One region of the Desulfovibrio oxyclinae DSM 11498 genome, then DNA from elsewhere that is predicted to be linked to it. Evidence: predicted binding sites of a transcription regulator. Region 1 holds the regulator's gene; each other region holds the start of a gene.
What was found. Region 1 encodes sigma-54, which starts transcription at its own class of promoters, with help from an activator protein. Its sites were predicted from a motif close to CTGGCACGGNNNNTGCTT; they were not measured.
Positions count from the first base shown of each region.

Region 2: a site for sigma-54 is predicted at 2,881-2,898, ahead of B149_RS0107775 (YeiH family protein). Genes of this name have one in related genera too.
Region 3: a site for sigma-54 is predicted at 4,489-4,506, ahead of B149_RS0106735 (SHOCT domain-containing protein). Genes of this name have one in related genera too.

Region 1 covers NZ_AQXE01000010.1:98,726-105,819, forward strand. Annotated here, with positions in the region: gene B149_RS0111915 (PTS sugar transporter subunit IIA) at 1-420, opposite strand, end outside; gene rapZ (RNase adapter RapZ) at 427-1,311, opposite strand; gene B149_RS0111925 (PTS sugar transporter subunit IIA) at 1,318-1,767, opposite strand; gene hpf (ribosome hibernation-promoting factor, HPF/YfiA family) at 1,771-2,313, opposite strand; gene rpoN (RNA polymerase factor sigma-54) at 2,353-3,780, opposite strand; gene lptB (LPS export ABC transporter ATP-binding protein) at 4,022-4,747, opposite strand; gene B149_RS0111945 (LptA/OstA family protein) at 4,748-5,590, opposite strand; gene lptC (LPS export ABC transporter periplasmic protein LptC) at 5,592-6,218, opposite strand; gene B149_RS0111955 (KdsC family phosphatase) at 6,220-6,744, opposite strand; gene kdsA (3-deoxy-8-phosphooctulonate synthase) at 6,741-7,094, opposite strand, start outside.
Region 2 covers NZ_AQXE01000006.1:69,176-76,269, reverse strand. Annotated here, with positions in the region: gene secA (preprotein translocase subunit SecA) at 1-2,432, shown strand, start outside; gene B149_RS0107775 (YeiH family protein) at 2,920-3,999, shown strand; gene B149_RS0107765 (universal stress protein) at 4,240-4,707, shown strand; gene phnD (phosphate/phosphite/phosphonate ABC transporter substrate-binding protein) at 4,729-5,592, shown strand; gene B149_RS16750 (sensor histidine kinase) at 5,595-7,055, shown strand; gene B149_RS0107750 (sigma-54-dependent transcriptional regulator) at 7,052-7,094, shown strand, end outside.
Region 3 covers NZ_AQXE01000005.1:67,892-74,985, reverse strand. Annotated here, with positions in the region: gene B149_RS0106755 (bifunctional 2-C-methyl-D-erythritol 4-phosphate cytidylyltransferase/2-C-methyl-D-erythritol 2,4-cyclodiphosphate synthase) at 1-323, shown strand, start outside; gene B149_RS0106750 (hypothetical protein) at 320-1,198, shown strand; gene cysS (cysteine--tRNA ligase) at 1,218-2,675, shown strand; gene B149_RS0106735 (SHOCT domain-containing protein) at 4,152-4,448, opposite strand; gene B149_RS0106730 (universal stress protein) at 4,612-5,034, opposite strand; gene B149_RS0106725 (sugar transferase) at 5,031-5,648, opposite strand; gene B149_RS0106720 (glycosyltransferase family 4 protein) at 5,645-6,763, opposite strand; gene asnB (asparagine synthase (glutamine-hydrolyzing)) at 6,793-7,094, opposite strand, start outside.

The DNA of each region.
Region 1 (7,094 bases):
TTTGGCATTGAGCAGCGCGCCGGCCACCTTGATGCCCTGTCGTCCGGCCTCCGCCGCGTCAGATGCAATTTCCGCAAGCGGCTTCTGGCGTGACTGAAGCGCCTTGACCAACATCGGCAGGTTGACGCCGGTGACAACTTCAACCTTCTCCGATTTGAGCAACGAAAGGCTCAAGGTCGTTGGAGAGCCACCGAAAAGGTCCGTAAGGATGATGGTGCCGCGGTTGTCGGAGTTGCGCTGAATGGCGCTCCTGATGGCTTCCACGGTCTTGTCCACGCCCTTGTCCACATCCACGCCCACCGACTCGGTACGCTCCTGCGGTCCGAGCACGGTCTCTGCCGCGTTGATGAGTTCCCTTCCGAAGGCTCCGTGCGTCACCACGAGGACGCCAGCGCCGATTTCCTGTCCGGTCTCAGCCATGAGTGCCTACCCAAGTTCCATGTGTCGGTGTTCCAGAGTTACGGAGTATCCGTTGTCCTTCAGATTGGCAAAAAGATTCTCTGCCACTGCCACGGAGCGATGTCTGCCGCCGGTGCACCCGATGGCAATGGTTATTCTGTACCGCCCTTCGTCAGCATAGAGAGGCAGAATGTAGTCAATGAAGTCCCTGAACCGGCCAATGAACTCACTGCCCGGCTCCCTGCCGAGTACGAATTCAGCCACTTCGTCATCCTTGCCGGACCCCGCCTTGAGGTCGGCATCGAAGTAAGGATTGGGCAGAAAGCGCATATCGAACACCAGATCCGCTTCAATCGGCATTCCATACTTGAAACCGAAGGACAACACATGAACACGCATACCGCGGGCGGGTTCCTGTACTGTGGTCCACTTCTCCTGAATGACGCGGCGCAGATCATGCACCGAGTACTGTGTGGAGTCGATGGCCAGCGCAGCCTGCTGGCGGATCGGCGCGAGCAGATCACGTTCCTTTTCCAGAGCCTGTTCCAGGCCGAGGCTGGAACTCTCAAGAGGGTGCGGACGGCGAGTCATGGCGTAACGCGTCACGAGCGTTTCGAGCCGCGCTTCCACGAAAAAGATTTCGACACGGGCACCCATGTTGTCCATGGATTCCAACGCTTCATTCCACTCTTCGAGAAAATCGTCCTGCCGCAGATCGAGTCCAAGCACGAGTCCGCGCTGCCGGGGGTCGTCCTTCTGGCGGAAAAGCTCGGCCAGCTTAGGTGCCATGCTCACCGGCAGTCCGTCCACGCAAAAGAATCCAAGGTCTTCAAAAACCCGGATGGCGGTACTTTTACCCGCGCCCGAAAGACCGGTTACGATGATCACCGTAAAAGCATTGCGTGGAGTCATGGCCTGCTATGCGCTCTTGAGCAGTTTCCAGAGTTCATCCTGCCCTTCCGCTTCCATGAATGCCTTACGGAAGGAATCGTCCTTCAGGAGCCTTGAAATATGCGCAAGAATACGCAGATGCATCCCGGCAACCTGTTCCGGCGCGAGCACGAGAAAGAAAATGTGGCATGGCTTGAAATCGAGCGCCTCGAAATCAAGTCCGTCGCGGCTTCGGCCCGCCACCACCGCAATCTGGTCCAGAGAATCCAGCTTGCCGTGAGGTATGGCCACGCCGTCCCCGATGCCGGTAGTTCCGAGCTCCTCCCGTTCCTTGAGAACGCGCAGAACAAGGTCGGAATCCATTTCCGGGAAGCGTTCCTGCAGTGGAACGACAAGCTCTCCGAGGGCCCCGGCCTTGTCGGCCGAGGCCATGTCGGAGAGAATCAGGTCCTTATCAAGGTAATCACCAAGTTTCATTGATCAGAATCCGGGATCGATGAGGCCGAAGTCTCCGTTGTCGCGCTTGTAGATGACGTTGACGCCCTCGGTTTCGCTATTTCTGAAGACGAGAAACTCATGATCCATGGTGTCGAGCTGCATGGCAGCTTCGTCCACGGACATGGGCTTGGGCACATAGCTGTCCGTCCCCACGATGGTGGGTTCGGCGCGACGGTCATCACCGTAGTTCAGGTAGTTCATGCGAACTTCCCGCTCCTGGCGGACCTTTCTGGTCTTGCCCTTCATCTTCTCACGCTGCTTGCGAAGCTGCGCCTCAAGCTTGTCCAGCACCAGATCAATGGTGGCGTACATGTCCTCTGAGGCTTCGATAGCCGTCAGATGCACGGTGTCCGCATCCAGGATAACGTCCGCCTTGTGACGGAGCTTCTCCACCATGAGGTTCACCTGAAGATCCGCATTGTCGGTGTCCTTGAAGAACTTGCCGAGCTTGGCGAAGCGCTTGTTGGCGTAATCCCGCAGATGCTGAGACGGATCGAAGTTCTTGAAGGTGAAGCTGACATTCATGGTATACCCTCCTGGTTATTGGGTAATGACAAGCCTTTACTAAAAATAGCTCTTGCGCTTGGACGATGATGGAATCCCCATGGCGGACCGGTACTTTGCCACGGTCCTGCGGGCGATGTTCACATCCAAACGCTCCTTGAGTATCTCGCCGATCTTTTCGTCGCTGAGCGGTTTTTTCGGCTCCTCCTCGCTTATGAGTTTTTTTATGAGCGCCTTGACGCTTTCCGACCCGACCTGCGAACCGTCGCCGAGGTCGAGAGCACTGTTGAAAAAGAATTTGAGCTCGAAAATACCGTGCGGAGTGGACACGTACTTGCTCGTGGTGATGCGGCTGACCGTGGACTCATGCATGTTGATGTCCTCGGCCACTTCCTTGAGGATCAGCGGCTTGAGCTTGGTCACGCCCTCCTCGAAGAACTCGCGCTGGAACTTCACAATGCTCTCCATGACCTTGTAGAGCGTGCGCTGACGCTGATACAGACTCTTCATCAGCCACGCGGCGGAGCTCATCTTGTCACGGAAATATTCCTTGTCCAGGTCCGCCCTGCCCTGCACCGTATCGGCGAGGAACTGGTTCATCTGCAGACGCGGCAGACCATCCTCGTTGAGCACGATCACAAAGTCGTCCCCGTAGCTGTATACATACACGTCGGGGCTGACGTAATGCGGCTCCGTACTGGAAAAATTGGCTCCGGGCATAGGGTCGAGCTTCTGAAGCTCTTCAAGGTACCCCTTGAGCTCTTCCAGAGAAATCTTGAACTTGCGGGCCAGCGGCTTGAAGCGGTTCTTTTCGATGTCTTCAAGGTGCTCGGTGACTATCGAAACGAGGATGGGATCGTCGATGCCAAGCATCTCCATCTGGACGAGCAGACATTCCCGCGGCGTACGGGATGCAACTCCCACCGGATCAAGGCGCTGAATGCGCTTGACGACCGACTCGACAAGCTCCCCATCAACACCGGGAATCATCTCGCAAAGCTCTTCCATGCTGGCATGAAGATAGCCGTTGGAGTCGAGATTGCCTATGATAACGTCAGTGATTGCGACTTCCTGATCCGTGAAGTCGGAGAGACGGATCTGCCAGCCGAGGTGCCCTTCAAGGGATGGCTTGGAGGCAAGACGGGCTTCGAACGTCAGGCCCTCTTCAGGGGACTCGTACTCACGAACCTGCGACTGCTTGGACGAGCTTGAGAATTCTCCCATGTAGTTGTCCCAGTCCGCATCGCGCATGACGGATTCATCGGTGCCCTCACCCGCTTCCTTGAGCGTGTCGGACTCCTTTTCGGGCGCCTCCTGAACCGCCTCGTTCTCGGACTCCTCCAGGAACGGGTTTTCAAGAAGCTCCTGCTGAACCGTTTCAACCAGCTCAAGGCGCGACATCTGCAGCAGCTTGATTGCCTGCTGCAACTGTGGCGTCATGACCAGCTGCTGCGTCAGCTTGAGTTGTTGCCTGAGTTCAAGCCCCATACGGTTTCTCTATTCGTGCGGGCGTCCCACCCGGTTCTCGACATAAATTGGTCATTTGATTCGGGCACACAGCCCGAATCTCTTGTGTAAGAGTATGCCACATGCTTTCGGCTACCGCAAGAAAGACCGGATAACCAACCGCAAATGTTGATTTTACATACGCAATACAATGAGCATGAAAAAACTGTACCAACCTTCCGGGCGACTGTAAACGACCAAAGGGTGGAACTCTTGAAAAAAGCTAGAGCGAGAAGTCTTCGCCCAGATAAATCTGGCGGGCCCGAGAGCTCTGGACGATGTCGGCGGGGGTGCCGTCGAGGATGATGGTGCCCTCGTACACGAGGTAGGCACGGTCGCAGATATTCAGGGTCTCCCGGACGTTGTGGTCGGAGATGAGAATACCGATACCCATGCTCTTGAGCACGGAGATGATCTCCTGAATGTCGATGACCGCGATGGGGTCGATGCCGGCGAACGGTTCGTCGAGCAGAATGAAGTCCGGGCTCATGATGAGCGCGCGGGCGATCTCAAGCCTTCTCCGTTCGCCGCCGGAAAGGTACATGGATGCCTGATCGGCCAGCTTGGTAATGGAAAACATATCCATGAGCTCGTCTGCACGCTCGCGCTGCTGGCGAGGCGTCATGTCGGTCTGCTCAAGGATTATCTGGAGGTTCTGGCGAACCGTCAGTTTGCGGAAGATGGAACTTTCCTGCGGCAGATAGCTCACGCCCAGACGGGCCCGTTCGTGCAACGGCAGGTCGGTGATATTTCTGCCGTTGAGATAAACGTCACCGGAGTACGGTTTGACGATCCCGGCCAGCATGTAGAACGTCGTGGTCTTGCCCGCGCCGTTGGGGCCGAGCAGCCCCACGACTTCCTCGCGACCGAGCGACAGCCGGATGCTGTGAACGACTTCCTTGCGACCATAGCGTTTGCTGAGGTCGGAGGCGGAAAGGCCTTTTTCCATCTACTGAATCTCCAGACCGCTGTTGGTGAAAAACTCGGCCTCGACGCGTTTGCCCTTGCCGCCGACCACTTCACTGCGGTTTTCACGAACGTAAAAACGAATCTTCTCGCCGGTGATGCTGTTGGGGCCGTCACGCAGCACAGGCTCCTGCTCCATGACCAGGATACGCGGCTCGACCAGATAGGTCAGCTTGCCGCAGTCACCGGAAGTATTGCCCTTCTCCGCATGAACGTTGCCAGTGGCGACGATGCGGTCAATGCCTTTCACGTCGAAACGCTTATCCCCCGTGACGAAGAAAGCGGAGACCTTGTCCGCAGTGAGCGTGAGTCCTTCGTGCTTGGCAACCACGTTACCCTCGAATGCGACGACCTTACCCTGCTCGTCGTAGGTCATGCGGTCCGCGTTGACCTTGACAGGAACGCCGGTGGGCCCTTGCGGCTTGGGCGGGACATCCTGAATGTCGGATACAACCTGTCCGGCACCTTCGGCCGGTTCGACTTCGGCAGGCGCCTGAGCCTTGCCCTTGTCTGCTGAGGTCTTGCGCGGATCGGGAACCTTATCGAGATACTTTGCGTTGGCGTAGCCGATAGCCTCGGCTTCGGGATAATCGGTGGCGTCAGGTTCAAAGACGGCAACCCAACCGTCCTTGGGATGCGCCACCCGCACGCGATCACCTTTCATGAGGGTCCGCACGTGCTCTGCGCCGGGATTTCTGGCCTCGCGAACGTTCAGATTCGCCGAAGTTTCGCGCAGTTCGCCCAACTCCTGGGCAGAGGTGTCAGTTACGGGGAGCGCCACAAACAGGGCCGCCAACATGAAGTACAGGACTCGATTGAAAAACATATTACTGCTCCGCTTGTTCGTCAGGCTCGGAAGTCCCGTCTGAGCCGACCGCGCTGGTGCTCACGACCGCCTCGACACCGCCGGCCGCCACCATCTGCCGTGAGAGAAGGTCTATCTCGACAGCTGTGGCGTTCACTTCAAGGTCGGGCCGGGCCACGGACACGCCACCTTTGATGACGACCTTGTCGATGGCTCCGACATAATCGAAATTCTTGGCCTGAACCGTAAACATGCCGAAACGTCCGTCCACGTTGTCGTACAGGGTAAGGTTATCGTTCTGCTGGTCCACTTCGCCAGCGTCGGCGCGCACGTACACTTCCTGCCGATCATCACCGAAGTAGGCAGTGAGCTGTGGACGCTCGACAACGACAAGCCCATTGTCCTGATCGTACGCAGCCTTTCGCGCCTGCAGCTTCCAGTCGAGCGCACCTTCGCTCCCCTGCTCCAACAGGATGTCCTCCGCGCTGATTTCCGTACTGGAAACCAGCGGACTGTCCTCAAGCGTCTGCTTTTCGGCGCGCGCGGGCTTTTCGGGTTCGGATTGTGAAACATACTCCTTCACAATGAACCCGAACACGATGCCGCTGAAAAAGATCGCTCCCCAAAGCAGGAGCGGCCGAAGCTTCATGTCACCCCACCCACTTGTTCCACTGTTCGTCGAGCAGGCCCCGGTGCTTGAGGATAAAGGATATGGCCTCCCGCACCGCGCCGTCGCCGCCGCGCTTCGTGGATATCCAGTCGGCCATGTTCAGTATCTCCGGCTGGGCGTTGGGAACGGCCATGGCGAATCCGGCAGCCTTCATCACACCGGCATCCACCCAGTCGTCTCCCATGAAAGCTGCGTTCTGCGCACCAACTCCGACATTCTCACAGATTTCCTCGAAAAGCGGAACCTTGTGATGATTGCCGGGATAATAATGTCGGATGCCGAGTTCCTTGATGCGACGCTCTACCGGCGGCTGATTCAGCCCGGTGATGACCGCCACTTCAAGCCCTGCGGCCTGCGCGATCTTGATACCCAGCCCGTCCTGCACATTGAAGCGCTTCATGCGCATCCCGGACTCGTCGTAGTACAGGCCTCCGTCGGTCAGCACGCCGTCGCAGTCGAGCACCAGAAGTTCCGTTTTGGCGGCCAACTCCTGTGCACGACTCATGAGATGGCCTCCCGCACGGCGAGCAGCTGCTTGACGAGCGGCTCCACACTGTCGAGGTGCAGGCTGTTGGGGCCGTCGCACAGCGCCTTATCCGGATCCGGATGCACTTCCATGAAAACTCCGTCCACGCCTGCGGCAACGGCTGCACGAGCAAGGACGGGCACATATTCACGGTTGCCGCCCGAACTGGCGCCCTGACCGCCCGGCTTCTGAACCGAGTGCGTGGCGTCAAAGACCACAGGAACATCGAACGCATGCATCTCGGGCACGGAACGAAAGTCCACAACAAGGTTGTTGTAGCCGTGCATGGCACCGCGTTCGGTGAGCCAGATTTTCTCATTGCCAGTGGA
Region 2 (7,094 bases), on a different contig from region 1:
TGGCGGACGAGGATTTTCCGCGGCGCATCGAGGAACTCAAGGAACGCGTCCAGAACAAGGGCGAAAAGCTTGATGACGTGCTGCCCGAATGCTTTGCACTGGTCCGCGAGGCGGGCGTGCGCACCATGCAGATGCGCCACTACGACGTGCAGCTCATCGGCGGCATCGTTTTGCATCAGGGCAAGATCGCCGAAATGAAGACCGGTGAGGGCAAGACCCTCGTGGCGACCCTGCCCGTGGTGCTCAATGCGCTCTCCGGCAAGGGCGTGCACGTCATTACGGTCAACGACTACCTTGCGCACCGCGACGCCGAGTGGATGGGCGAGATCTACAACTTCCTCGGCCTGACCTACGGCGTCATCGTGCATGGGCTCAACGACGAGGAACGCAAGCAGGCCTACGCCGCCGACATCACCTACGGCACCAACAATGAATTCGGCTTCGACTATCTTCGCGACAACATGAAGTTCTATGAAGAACAGCTCGTGCAGCGCGACCTGAATTACGCCATCGTTGACGAAGTCGACTCCATCCTCATCGACGAAGCCCGAACCCCGCTCATCATCTCCGGACAGGTGGAGATGAACGTCGGCCTGTACCGAAAGATCGACGGCATCATCCCCAACCTTGTGCGCTCCACCCCGCGTGAGGCCGAGGACGAGACTCCGCCGGACGGCGATTTCGAGATCGACGAGAAGGCCAAGAGCGTGACCCTCACCGACGCCGGCGTGGAAAAGGTGGAGAAGCTGCTGGGCGTGGACAACCTGTTCGACACTCAGAACATCAGCCTGCAACATCACGTGCTTCAGGCCCTCAAGGCGCACCACATCTTCCAGAGCGATGTGGACTACATCGTCAAGGACGGTCAGGTGGTGTTGGTTGACGAATTCACCGGCCGTCTCATGCCGGGCCGCCGTCTCTCGGACGGGCTGCATCAGGCTATCGAGGCCAAGGAGAACGTGAAGGTCGAGTCCGAGAACCAGACGCTGGCTTCCATCACCTTCCAGAACTACTTCCGCATGTACGACAAGCTTGCGGGCATGACCGGTACCGCAGACACCGAGGCCGTGGAATTCGGCCAGATCTACGAGCTTGAAGTCATCGTGATTCCCACGCACCAGCCCATGGTCCGCAAGGACCATCCCGATGCCATCTTCAAATCCCAGGACGAGAAGTACAACGCCATCGCGCACGATATCGCGGACTGCTACAAGCGCGGACAGCCTGCGCTGGTGGGTACCGTCTCCATTGAAAAGTCGGAGCTTCTTTCCAGAATGCTCAAGAAGCTGCGCGTGCCGCACAACGTGCTCAACGCAAAACAGCACGACAAGGAAGCGGAGATCGTGGCCGAGGCCGGTCACGTGGGACGCGTGACCATCGCCACCAACATGGCGGGTCGCGGTACCGACATCAAGCTCGGCGAAGGCGTCAAGGAGCTTGGCGGCCTGCATATCATAGGCACCGAGCGGCACGAATCCCGCCGTATCGACAACCAGCTGCGAGGCCGTTCCGGCCGTCAGGGCGACCCGGGGTCCTCGCGCTTCTACCTTGCGCTCGACGATGACCTTATGCGCCTGTTCGGCTCGGACAAGTTGCAGAACGTCATGGGCAAGCTGGGTATGAAGGAAGGGGAGGCCATCGAGAACAAGATGGTTTCCAACGCCATTGAAAAATCCCAGCGCCGCGTGGAAAACCACAACTTTGAAATCCGCAAGCAGCTGCTGGACTTCGACAACGTCATGAACCAGCAGCGCGAAGTGGTCTATACCCTGCGCCGCGAACTCATGAGCAAGGAATCCACGGAAAGCGTTGCGTTTGAATACGCCGACGACCTGCTTGAGGAATACCTCTCCCCGGCGCTCGACGCCAAGGAGCTGGACGAGGAGGAGCTCGACACCGTCCGCAAGCGGCTGGATGAGATATTCAACTTCTCACGCTTTGAGGACTTCCGCGAGGGCGGCCTGCCGAGCATGGAGCAGGCGCATCAGTGGGTGAAACAGATTCTTGCGGAGCTCAAGGCATCCGCCCCGGATCATTATGAAGAGATTCTGCGCTACTTCCTGCTGGATTCCCTGGACCGCAACTGGAAGGAGCACCTGCTCAACATGGACCATCTGCGCGACGGCATCGGCCTGCGCGGATACGGCCAGAAGGACCCCAAGCAGGAGTACAAGCGCGAAGGCTTCAACCTGTTCCAGGAAATGGTCTTCACCATCAAGGAAAATGCCATGCGGGCCTTCTCGCACTTGCGCATTCAGGCCGAGGTGACCGAGGACGAATTCCAGCACGGCTCGGAAAAGGAACTGGAGTACTCCGGCGGCGAGGAAGAGAAGGAAAAGAAACCGGTGCGCCGCTCGGAACCCAAGGTCGGGCGCAACGACCCGTGCCCCTGCGGATCCGGTCGCAAGCATAAGAAGTGCTGCGGGCGCTAGCAGGCCCGTTACGCTATAGCAGATCAAAGGCGGAGTCCCGAAACGGGGCTCCGCTTTTTTTTTGTCCTGCTTTATATCTTTCAGAGGCATTGTTCCCTGTTGGGAACGCAATCCCTACCGCGATGGTCGTAGAAAAAAAGACCTTCTGAACGAAGGGCTATGCGTCGTTGCGTAGGGAAAGTCAGAAGACGACCTTTCGGGATGATATCACAGTATTTCAGGTTGTTATGGGAGTGTGTTGACGATGTGATATCTTTCTCAACCATTACTCATCCAGAGGGCGCTTGTCGTCTGTATGAGCAATACAGAGAGGAAGCTGAGGTTTTTGTTCCCTTTCGGGAACCGATCTGGTTCGTTTTGTTCCCGGTGGGGAACAATGCGTATGCGAAGGTGTCGTCGGTTGTAGAATAAATGCTCTATAAATCGGATACTTACCGACTTGTGAAGGCTGGCACGTGTTTTGCCATTGGGAGAGTCGGAGGTATACATGTCAAACAACTACGCAAGTGCAAACGGAGCTCCGCTCCCCAGAACCTTTGCCCAGGAAGTGATCGACAGCCTTCCGGGGCTTTTCCTGGTCATAGCCGTGGCGGTGGGCGCGCATCAGGCCGCGCCGATGCTGAAGAACTATGAATTCTTTCAGAAATACCTGACTCTGAAGGACTTCATCCTCGCCATTATCGTTGGTATCGCCATCCGCAATACGGTGGGCGTTCCCCAGATCATGCGTCCGGGGCTTCGCTTTTCGACCATTCTCACCAAGACCGGCATCGTGGTCATGGGAGCCAAGTATTCCCTCGCGGGGCTGGTGACCGTGGGCGGACAGGCACTGGGCATGATCTTCTTCTTCCTTTTCATGTCCGCGATCGTGCTCATGTGGGTCGGCAAGAAGGTCAACATGCCCACGTCCCTGACGGCATGTCTCGCGGCCGGACTTTCAGTGTGCGGTGTCTCGGCGACCATCGCCGTGGCCCCGGCCGTCAACGCCAAGAAAGAGGAAATGGCCTACTCCATCGCGGTGGTGCTGATGTTCGGCCTGCTGGCGCTGATCGTCTTCCCTCCGCTGGGGCAGCTGCTGAATCTTTCCGATGCCCAGTACGGCGCATTCTCCGGCGTGGGCATCATCAACTCCGCACAGGTGCTGGCAGCCGGATTCGGATTCAGCGACGAGGCCGGGATCATTGCGGGCGTGTACAATATCGGCCGGGTCATATTCCTGCCGTTCATCGTGCTGATGCTGACGCTCATGGCCTGCCAGCGCGAATCAAGCCTGTCCTGCGAGCCGGTGAACAAGAAGCAGATCATCCTGTCCAAGTTCCCCGTATTCGTCCTCGGCTTCCTCGCCGTGGTCATGATGAACACCATGGGCATGCTGAGCGATCCCGCCGTCAAAACCGCCAAGGGCTTCATGGAATGGGCGTTCCTTCTTGGTTTCGCCAGCATCGGCCTGACCACGCGCTTGTCCGACCTGAAGGCCGCGGGCGTGTCCGGATTTGTCGTGGGCTTCACCGTCGCGTCTCTCAAGGCGGGGCTGGCGCTGCTCGCGGTTCTGTACTTCATCAACTGATAAGCAGGGAGTATTACGCCATGCTGAGTTATCTGAAACGTCTCTCCTCCAGTCGCAAGCAGGACCTCATGGTCTGCTTGCTCGGTATAGGGTTGGTCTTCGTTGCCATTGCAATGAACAGTTAAACGAGGTCCAGGTGGAGCCGCACAACCGACGGTGCGGCTCCATAAATATTTTCTTGCACCGGCAGCCCCGAAAAACATGCGGCTGCCGGTGCATCTTCACAGGGAGGGATCGACCATGCAGTCAGACGCAGCGGTTGCATCCGGAACGAAAAACGTCCTGCTGGCCACCACCGGCAGGGACAACTGTCTCAAGGCCGAAGAGTTTGCGCTTTCCTACTGCGCGGAAAACGCTGCCACACTCGGTATCGTGCATGTGGTGGAATCCGACCTGAGCCATTACGGTCAGGTGGACTCGCTTGCCACCGAGGGCGACCGGAGCGATTTCATCATTCACGCCCGAAGGCAGGAGGAATATGACGTCCGGCAGCGGCTGGAGCGCGTAACCGCCAAAGCCGAGGCCCTGAACGTGGATTATGAACTGTACATAGAATGGGATGCTCCCTTATATTGCATCACGAAGCATGTGCGCGAGACGCGCTCCGAGCTTCTGGTGATCGGCGGGGAACGGAAACGATTCAACCCGTTCAGTCTTTCGCACTGCCTCACGCGGAAGGTGCCGTGTCAGGTCAGGAAGGTATTCTAACTCCCGGGAGTCGCTAAACGGATGACAAGGCTGGCGCGTATTCTGGCCCTAATGCTGCTGTTGCTGGTCGCATCAACCCCTGCCTTGGGTTCCGGCGACCCGTTGCGGCTGGGCGTCATCACCCTGAGTCATCCGCTCATGATGTATCGGCAGTACCTGCCGTTCACCGACCATGTTTCCGAACACTCCGAGCTGACCGTCGAGCTTGTGCTCGCCAAGGACTACGAGAGCATCATCCGGGATCTGCTGGATGACGAGATAGACGTGGCTCTGCTGGGCGGGCTGTCCTACCTCGAAGCACGCCGGGCTTCCGCCGACATCACGCCCCTGTGCGGTGTCCTTTCAGGCGACGGGACCCCCACGAATCGCACCGTCATTTTCACCCGCGAAACCGGCGGGAGCATTGCCACCCTGAAGGACCTGCGGGGCAAACGTTTCGCCTTTGCCTCCCGTCATTCCACCTCCGGCTATCTGCACCCTCTGTGCTTTCTCGGAAAAAACGGCGTGGAGCGCGCCGATTTCGTCAAGGCGGAGAATCTGCGCACCCACGAGGCCGTTGTCCGGGCAGTGCTCCGGGGCAACTATGACGCAGGAGCGGTTTCGGCGTCCACGTTCATGCGGTTTGCCGGGGAAGGGTTGAAAACCCTTGCCCGCACCCCGTCGCATCCGGGATTCGTCTTTGCCGCCAGAGCGCCGGGGATTCCGAGGGTCGAGCGTTTCAGGCAGTTTCTGCTGGGGATGGATTATTCCTCGCCTGAACTGCGTTCCAAGGCTGAAGGATGGAGTCCGCTGCTGCGCAACGGGTTCGTCTCGGTTGCCGACTCCGATTACTCCAAGGTCCGGGACCTGCTCCAATGCGCCGCCCGGTACGGGTACGGGGGGTAGGGATGGCTCTCCCCGGAGGACTGCGGTTTCGATCCATCGCGATAGTCTTGCTGTGCATCTCAGGCGCTATTTTCGCCACCGCCTATTCCATGCTCGAAAAAGAGCGTGAGCTGCTCATGAAGACTGCACGGCAGCAGGCGGTGTCGCTGACAAAGGCCTCCGCCATCGTCTTCACCAACACCTTTATCTACGAAGAGTTGGAGATGCTCGACGAGACGGACATGGTGGACTACCTCTCCTACTATGTCTCCGATGTCATGCGCACCGACCCGAGGATTCTGGCCTTCGCGGTGCTCGACAAGCGCGGGGAAGTGGTGGCGAACAACAGCCGCTCCGAGGCGTGGGAAGACGTCGGACAGCTCAAGGGGTTGTCCGGACTGCGCACGGTGGTTGTCGGGGAGGGCTATGACGCCGCCCTCGCCGTTTCCATGCCGCTGGCCATCGAGTCCAAGCGCTGGGGCTACTGTCGTCTCGTCTTTTCGCTGGAGAACATCGAGCGCTCAAGGGTTTCCGCGCGGAACGAAATTCTGCTCATCGCCGGGCTGTGCCTGCTGATCTCCGCACTATTGGTCGGGATCGTCATTCATTTTCAGGTCAAGGCGCTCAAGAAGCTTTCCGGGGCCATGGAACGGTTCACCGTGAACAAGGATTTTTCACGACCTTTCCCGGAGCTGCCCGCACGCAAGGACGAAATTGGCCAGCTTCAGCAGAGTTTCGCGTGGATGGTTCGCCGGCTTCGTGACGAGGAAGAGGAGCGCGCCAGAGCGGAAGAGCAGATGTTCCACACCGAGAAGATGGCGACCATCGGCAAGCTTACAGCGAGCATCGCGCACGAAATCAACAATCCCCTCGGCGGGGTCATTCTGTGCTTCAACAACCTGACCAAGGGAGAACTTGACGAGCAGGCCCGGGAGCAGCACATCGAGGTCATCCATTCCGGCATTGAGCGTATTCGCAAGATTATGCGGGACCTGCTGGACTACTCGCGCCAGTCGTCGCTGGTGATTCAGCCCGCCGATGTGGAGGACGTGGTTCGCAAAAGCGTTTCGCTGCTTGAGCTGTTCAGCAGGAAACGTCATGTGCGCATTGAAGTGACCCTGCCGGATGAGCTTCCGCAGGTTCCCATGGACAGCGCGAAGATGCAGCAGGTGGTCGTCAACCTGCTGGTGAACGCGGTGCACGCCACGCCCGAGGGCGGCTCCATCATCATCGAAGGCTACGCCGAGAAGGACTGGCTCACCCTGATGATTTCGGATACCGGGCCCGGCATCCCGGAAGAAATACGCGAACGAATTTTCGATCCGTTCTACACCACCAAGGACGTGGGCGAGGGCACCGGACTCGGGCTGGCGCTGGCAAAGTCGCTCACCGAGCAGCACGGCGGCAGGCTTGTTCTGGCCAAATCGGACAAAGAGGGCAGCGTGTTCGCCATACATCTGCCGCGCAGGGAGAAGGATAGATGAGTCGGAATGTTTTAGTTGTGGAGGACGAACTCTCCATCC
Region 3 (7,094 bases), on a different contig from region 1:
GCGGCGGCGACATCGGCAGCCACTTCCCGGACACCGACCCGAATTTTGAAGGCGCCAACAGCGGCGTACTGCTCAAGGAAGTGCAGCTCATGGCCATGAAGGCCGGTGCGAGCATCGTCCACGCCGACCTCACCGTCATCGCCCAGACCCCGAAACTGGCCCCCCACGCCAAAGGCATCCGCCGCAACGTGGCACGGCTGCTCGGCCTGGACGAATCCTTCGTCAACTTCAAAGCCACCACCGAAGAAAAGCTCGGCTTCACCGGTGAAAAGAAAGGCATCAAGGCCGTGGCCTGCGTCAGCGCCGTCCGGAGGTTTGCATGAACCGCGGCATAAAGATTCTGCTCATCGCGCTGGTGGTCATCGCCGCCCTGTACGGCGGACTGAGATGGTTCGTGCAGTCGCAGGTGGAGAAAGGTATCCGTCAGGCGGCACAGTCGCACGGAGCCGAAGTGAACTGGCAGGCCCTGAACGTGAGCCTCTTGGAGCGCTCCGTGTCCATTGACGGCATGGAAGCGGTCTGGAACGGCAACGAATACAGCGCGGAACGCATCGACTTCATTGATCTGGATCATCGGAACCGCCCGCCTCACTTCGCGCACGTCGAGGTACAGGGTGCGGACTTCGCCCTTGACCCACAACTGCTTGGCTGGGCATCGGCGCTCGCTTCCGGAATGCGACTTGAGCGCATTCGCGGCGATCTGGCCCTTGACTACAAATTCGACAAGGGCGACAACTCCCTGCACGTGAAACGCTTGGCCGCCGACCTTGAAGGCATCGGCGACCTTGAGGGCATGATCGGGCTGCACAACGTCGAACTGGAGACCTTCGGTCTCGCCGATCTCGTGGGCCTTCAGGTGGGCAGAAGCAAGATGCGCTTTACCGACGACGGCCTGCTGGACCGGCTCTCCCTCGCACTGGTGGCCGGGCCGGAAAAGGAACGCCGCGATCGTTTCGCCGCATCACTCGCCCTGCTGGCCCGCACCGCCGAGACAAGGCAACAGCCCATCATGGCCGAGACATATGCCGATCTCGGACGGTTTTTCGAAAACGGCGGCACGCTCAGACTCAGCACCGCGCCGCCGGAACCCGTGCCGTGGCTCTACTTCTACATGGGTAATTCCCCGGAACGGATAGCCCGCATGCTGGCCCTTGAAGTCACGGTTACCAACGAATCGAAAGTCAATAAATCCAAATAGCCACAAACGGAGCAATACGATGAAACTCTACAACACCCTGGCGAGGAAGAAACAGGAGTTCACCCCGGCGAACGGCAACGACGTCTCCATGTACGTCTGCGGCATCACCGCCTACGACCTCTGTCACATCGGCCACGCCCGCTCCAGTGTGGTCTTCGACGTCCTCTACCGCTACCTCAAGCACCGCGGTTACGACGTCACCTTCATCCGCAACTTCACCGACATCGACGACAAGATCATCAAGCGCGCCAACGAGACCGGCATGGAGTCCGGCGAAGTGGCCGAAAAATACATTCAGGAATTCTACGTGGACATGGACCGCCTCAATGTCGAGCGCGCCACCGTGGAACCCAAATGCACCCAGCACATACCCGAAATGGTCGAGCTGACCCAGCATCTCATCGACAAGGGCCACGCCTACGCCGCCGAAAACGGCGACGTCTACTTCCGCGTGCGCACCTTCGACGGCTACGGCAAGCTCTCCGGACGCCAGATCGACGAACTCGAATCCGGCGCACGCATCCAGCCCGGTGAAATGAAGGAAGACCCCCTCGACTTCACCCTCTGGAAAGCCGCCAAGCCAGACGAACCCTCCTGGGAATCCCCATGGGGCCCCGGCCGTCCCGGCTGGCATCTCGAATGCTCCGCCATGAGCGAAAAATACGCTCCCCTGCCTCTCGACATCCACGGCGGCGGACAGGACCTGGCCTTCCCGCATCACGAGAACGAAATTGCCCAGTCCGAAGCAGCCACCGACAAGGACTTCGCCCGCTTCTGGGTGCACAACGGTTTCGTGCGCATCAACTCCGAAAAAATGTCTAAAAGTCTCGGCAACTTTTTCACCATCCGCGACATCCTCGCCCAGTTTCTGCCCGAGACCCTGCGCTATTTCCTGCTGACCATGCACTACCGCAGCCCGCTCGACTTCTCCTTCGAAGCACTCGAAGAAGCCGAAAAAGGCATCAAACGCGTCTATACCGCCCTCGACCAGATCGAGGCCGCCCTCGGCCGGTCCAAATGGAAGAAATCCCCCTTCCCCGAAGAGCTCACCCAGGAACTGGCCGACATCGAAGCCAAATGGACCGAAGCCATGGAAGACGACATGAACACCGCCGCCGCACTCGGCCAGCTGTTCAATGCCGTTCGACTCGCAGGACGCATCGCCGAAGACAAGAAACTGCGCCAGTCCGAAGGCGCACGCGACCTCTGGACCCGGATCCGCGAAGACGTCGCAGTCTGGGCACAGGTCTTCGGTGTCTTCGGTCAGCAGCCCGCAGACTTCCTTACCGAACTCCGCGACAAACGCGCCGAACGCAAGGAAATCGACCCCGACGCCGTCCAAACCAAACTGGACGAACGCCAACAGGCCCGCAAAGACAAGGACTTCGAACGAGCCGACACCATCCGCAAGGAACTCGAAGCCATGCACGTCGAAGTCAAAGACACCCCCGAAGGCGCCACATGGGACGTCATCTAGGGAAAAAGTCATACGAATCAAAAAAGGGAGCATCCTTCGATGCTCCCTTTCTTTTTGCCCAAAGATGCCTCCGGCGGGCCTTTCAGGCGGACCAAAGGGGCGGGCCCCCTTTGGAATCCCTGAGTTGTCAGCGGGGTTGCAGCTGCCGGGTTCATACGGCCGCATAACCCGCGTCCCAGCTGCAACCCCGCTGACGAGAATCTATGTTCTGTGCGTCTTGGCTGACGAACTCTGTTAACCAAACTACATCCCGAGGAGTTCTTTCGGTGCACAAGCTCCCCACTAGAAAGCCCAACAAACCATCCACTCCCGCCAACCAAGTACCGCAGCAATGCCGATCGAGGCATAGAGGCTCTTTTGACCGGTCACGCAGGTCCGGGTGATGTTTGTAGGCACAAACATTTCTCCCGGAGCAGTGACCGCGTCATAGAGCCTCTCGCCGAGAGCGGCGGAGCACCCACAAAAGCGCAGTTTTTGCCTTCTTTTTTCTGCGCAAGCAAAAAAGAAGGTCGGCCAACAGGCCGAAACCTGCAACTGGTATAAACGACAATGCCTCCGGCGGGCCCTTCAGGCGGACCAAAGGGGCGGGCCCCCTTTGGAATCCCTGAGTTGTCAGCGGACTTGCAGCTGCCGGGGTCATGCGGCCGCACAACCCGCGTCCCAGCTGCAACCCCGCTGACGAGAATCTATGTTCTGTGCGTCTTGGCTGACGAGCTTCCGTAGCAGAACTGAGTTAAGCGGGATTCCGTCAGCCCACAGACTTCCCACCTGTACTTCCAACAAAGCTTCTACTCCCGCCAACCAAGTACCGCAGCAATGCCGATCGAGGCATAGAGGCTCTTTTGACCGGTCACGCAGGTCCGGGTGATGTTTGTAGGCACAAACATTTCTCCCGGAGCAGTGACCGCGTCATAGAGCCTCTCGCCGAGAGCGGCGGCGTTCCCCCACAAGCGCAGTTTTTGCCTTCTTTTTTCTGCGCAAGCAAAAAAGAAGGTCGGCCAACAGGCCGAAACCTGCAACTGGTGTAAACGACAATGCCTCCGGCGGGCCCTTCAGGCGGACCAAAGGGGCGGGCCCCCTTTGGAATCCCTGGGTTGTCAGCGGACTTGCAGCAGCCGGGTTAATGCGGCCGCATAACCCGCGTCCCAGCTGCAACCCTGCTGACGGGGATTTGTGTTCTGTGTGTAATGGTTGCACGGTTTGGAGCTGCTTAGGTTCGTCATATCCCTCAGAGCAGAAAACCGCCGTCAGCATATACGCCAAGCCGCCTACGCACCTTAGCTTTCGGAAAGCCGAGTGCGGCTTGGCAAGCCAAATGTTTTTGGGAGATTCTTAAGAACCCTTTTGCAAAAGGGTTCTTAAGCCCCCGGAGGGTCCCCGAAGGGCCGCCGGAGGCCTTCACAGAGGAACGCCCCCGCTGGTCAGGCGGGGGCGTCGGGAGGAGGATGCTTGTCTCAAGAGGTCTTTGTACGAAATTTATCGTTTCATCGCGGCTCGAAGCTTTTCGTAGGTAGCATCGTCGATCTCGCCTTCCGCATAGCGACGCTTGATCACGTCCATTGCGATTGTCTGATGCGAAGGCTGCCGACTGCGAAACAGGCGCACTCCCATGAAAATCAGGGTTCCGAGGAGCAACAGTCCGATCAGGCCGCCGAAGGGCATGTGAAAGGGAAGCCAACCGGACGACATGAATCCGCCGCCTCCCAAGTGGCCGTGGCCGTAGCCGAATCCGCTGTTGCAGAACCAGTTTCCGAATGCGCTCAGCATGTCCATGAATGCTACCTCCTGCTTCAATTTCGCGTTACTTGAGGCTAAGCATCCGGCGTGCCAAAACTGTAAAGCTCATTATTCCGGACGTTTAAAAAGTGACCCCTCCTGCATTCTTGTGCAAGAGGGGTCACTTTCTGCACGAAACATGTGCATATGGGTTGCACTATTACTTCACAACGAGCACCGGGCAGTGGGCGGTATGGAGCACCTTGTGGGTGACGCTGCCGAGCAGGAGGCCTTCGAGGTCGGATTTGCCTTTGGATCCCATGACGATGATGTCGCAGTCCTCGGCTTTGGCTACATCGGCAATGACTTCCCCGGGGCGTCCGCCGACGATGCGGTCACGGTAGACCACGTCCTGCCTGTCAAAGCGTTCGCGATAGGCGGAGAGGATGTTTTCCGCATCCTGTGTATAGTGATTGAGCACCCATTGCACGTTGGGTTCGCCCAGTTCGTTGGGGACGGGTTTGCGGCATACGAGCAGCAGGATTTCTGCGTTGGAGCTTTTGGCCATGTCCACGGCGGAGGTTGCGGCGGCGTCGGAATGGCGGGAGCCGTCGACGGGGAGCAGGATTCTTTTCACGTTCATGGCGAATCTCCTTTGTTGCGGCCTTGTTCGTTGCCGGTAAACGGTTCCATGGTGACGTGCCCTTCCTGTGAAATGCCTTCGCGGCGGAGCACGCCGGTAACGGTCCTGAGCAATATTTTCAGGTCCAGCAGCAGCGTCCTGTTCTCAACGTACCAGACATCAAGCTCAAAGCGTTCCGGCCAGTCCACTGCGTTTCTTCCGTTGATCTGCGCCCAGCCGGTGATGCCGGGTCGCACCTCGTGGCGTCTGGCCTGCCTCGGGCTGTAAAGCGGCAGGTACTGCATGAGCAGCGGGCGCGGGCCCACGAGGCTCATGTCTCCTTTTAACACATTGAGCAGTTCGGGCAACTCGTCGAGCGAGCTGGCGCGAAGCGCCTTGCCGAAAGGGGTCAGCCGCTGCGCATCAGGCAGGAGAGTGCCGTCCGGGGCCTCGGCATCGAGCATGGTGCGGAACTTGAGGATGTCGAAAGACTTCCCGTGCAGACCGGGACGCTGCTGACGGAACAGGATCGGGCTACCAAGCTTCAGACGCACCAGAAGCGCCACCGCCATCAGGACCGGCGAGAGCAGGATCAAGGCCGCCATGGAGACGAGGATATCCATCATTCGCTTCATGCGGCCCCCATGCTCTTGAGGATAAGTTCGTTGACGCGGTGCACGTCGAAACGGCGTTCGGCTATTTCACGGCTTCTGCGCCCCATCTCGCGCACCGTTTCGGGCGCCTCGATCATTCTGAGCATGGCCAGCTCCAGCGCGTCGGTGTCTCTCGGCGGGATGAGGCAACCGTTGACGCCGTCTTCCACGGTAAGCCGGCATCCGGGCGCATCCGTGGTGATAACGGCCCTTCCGGTGCTCATGGCTTCAAGAACCGAGCGCGGCACGCCTTCGCGATAGCTCGGAAGCACATAGACGGTACATCCGGACAGCAGGGGGCGGACATCTTCCACGGGATCGAGCACTTCGGCTCCTGTTCTGCGCTTCCATTCGCGGATCTCGTCTTCGCCTAAAGCATCGCGGCCTTGCTCCGGGCTGCCTGCGAGCCGGAAGATTGCTTCGGGGAAACGCTTCTTGAGCCGTTCCGAAGCCTCAAGGAAATGCTCCACGCCCTTGGAGCGCAGAAAGCGCGACAGGCACAGAAACACCGGCGGCCCCTGCGGCGGCTCCGAGTAGGCGTAATGATCCAGATCCACGCCGGTGCCGTCGGTCACTTCGGTGCGCATTCCTTCAGGCACCACACCGAGCTTTTTGAAAAATGCCAGATCATCGGAATTCTGAAAGAAAACAGCTTGGTTGGGACGGAGTCCGGCAGCATAGAGGCCACGAACGAGGTTGAAGATCAGACGTCGCTTCATGCCCGCGTCTTCCGTAAAGGCGTAGCCAAGGCCGGTTATCATGGAATAGATGGCCGGCACGCCCGCCAGTTTTGCGGCGAGGGACCCGTAAACCACGGGCTTGATGGTGTAGGACAGCACCGCGTCCGGGGCTATCTCCCGGAACATGCGCTTGAGGGTCAGCAGCGAGCCGAGATCGCTCAGGGGGTTCAGCCCGCGCCGGTTCAACGGGATTTCCCGGTAGCGTGCGCCCATGGCCTCCAGCTGCGGGCCCGGTGAAGGAGAAAACGGAGGCGCCATGGCCACAACCTCGTGTCCCTGCTCCAGCATGGCCCGCACCAGCGGCCCGCGAAAATTGATGAGTGACGGGGCGTACCCGCCGAGGAGAGCTATCTTCATGTAATGATGCGTCGGCTACGGGGTTCGGGTCAATTCCAGCGGTCCATCCAGCTCTGCAGCATGAGCACGCCCCAGAGGGCGTATTCATTGTCGCGCCGTCCGGACATGTGGTCATTAAGAGCCCGGGCCACGGGCACACCGTTTTCCAGTATGCCCTGCTCCAGCTTCTTCGGATGCAGGGTGTCTCGCGTCCAGTCGCGAAGCGGGCCGCGCAGCCACTCGCCAAGCGGCACGCCGAAGCCCATCTTGGGGCGGTCGGTCAGCTCACGCGGCACATGTTTGTCCAGGATGTCGCGCAGCACGAGCTTTCCCCTGCCGTGGGCCACCTTGT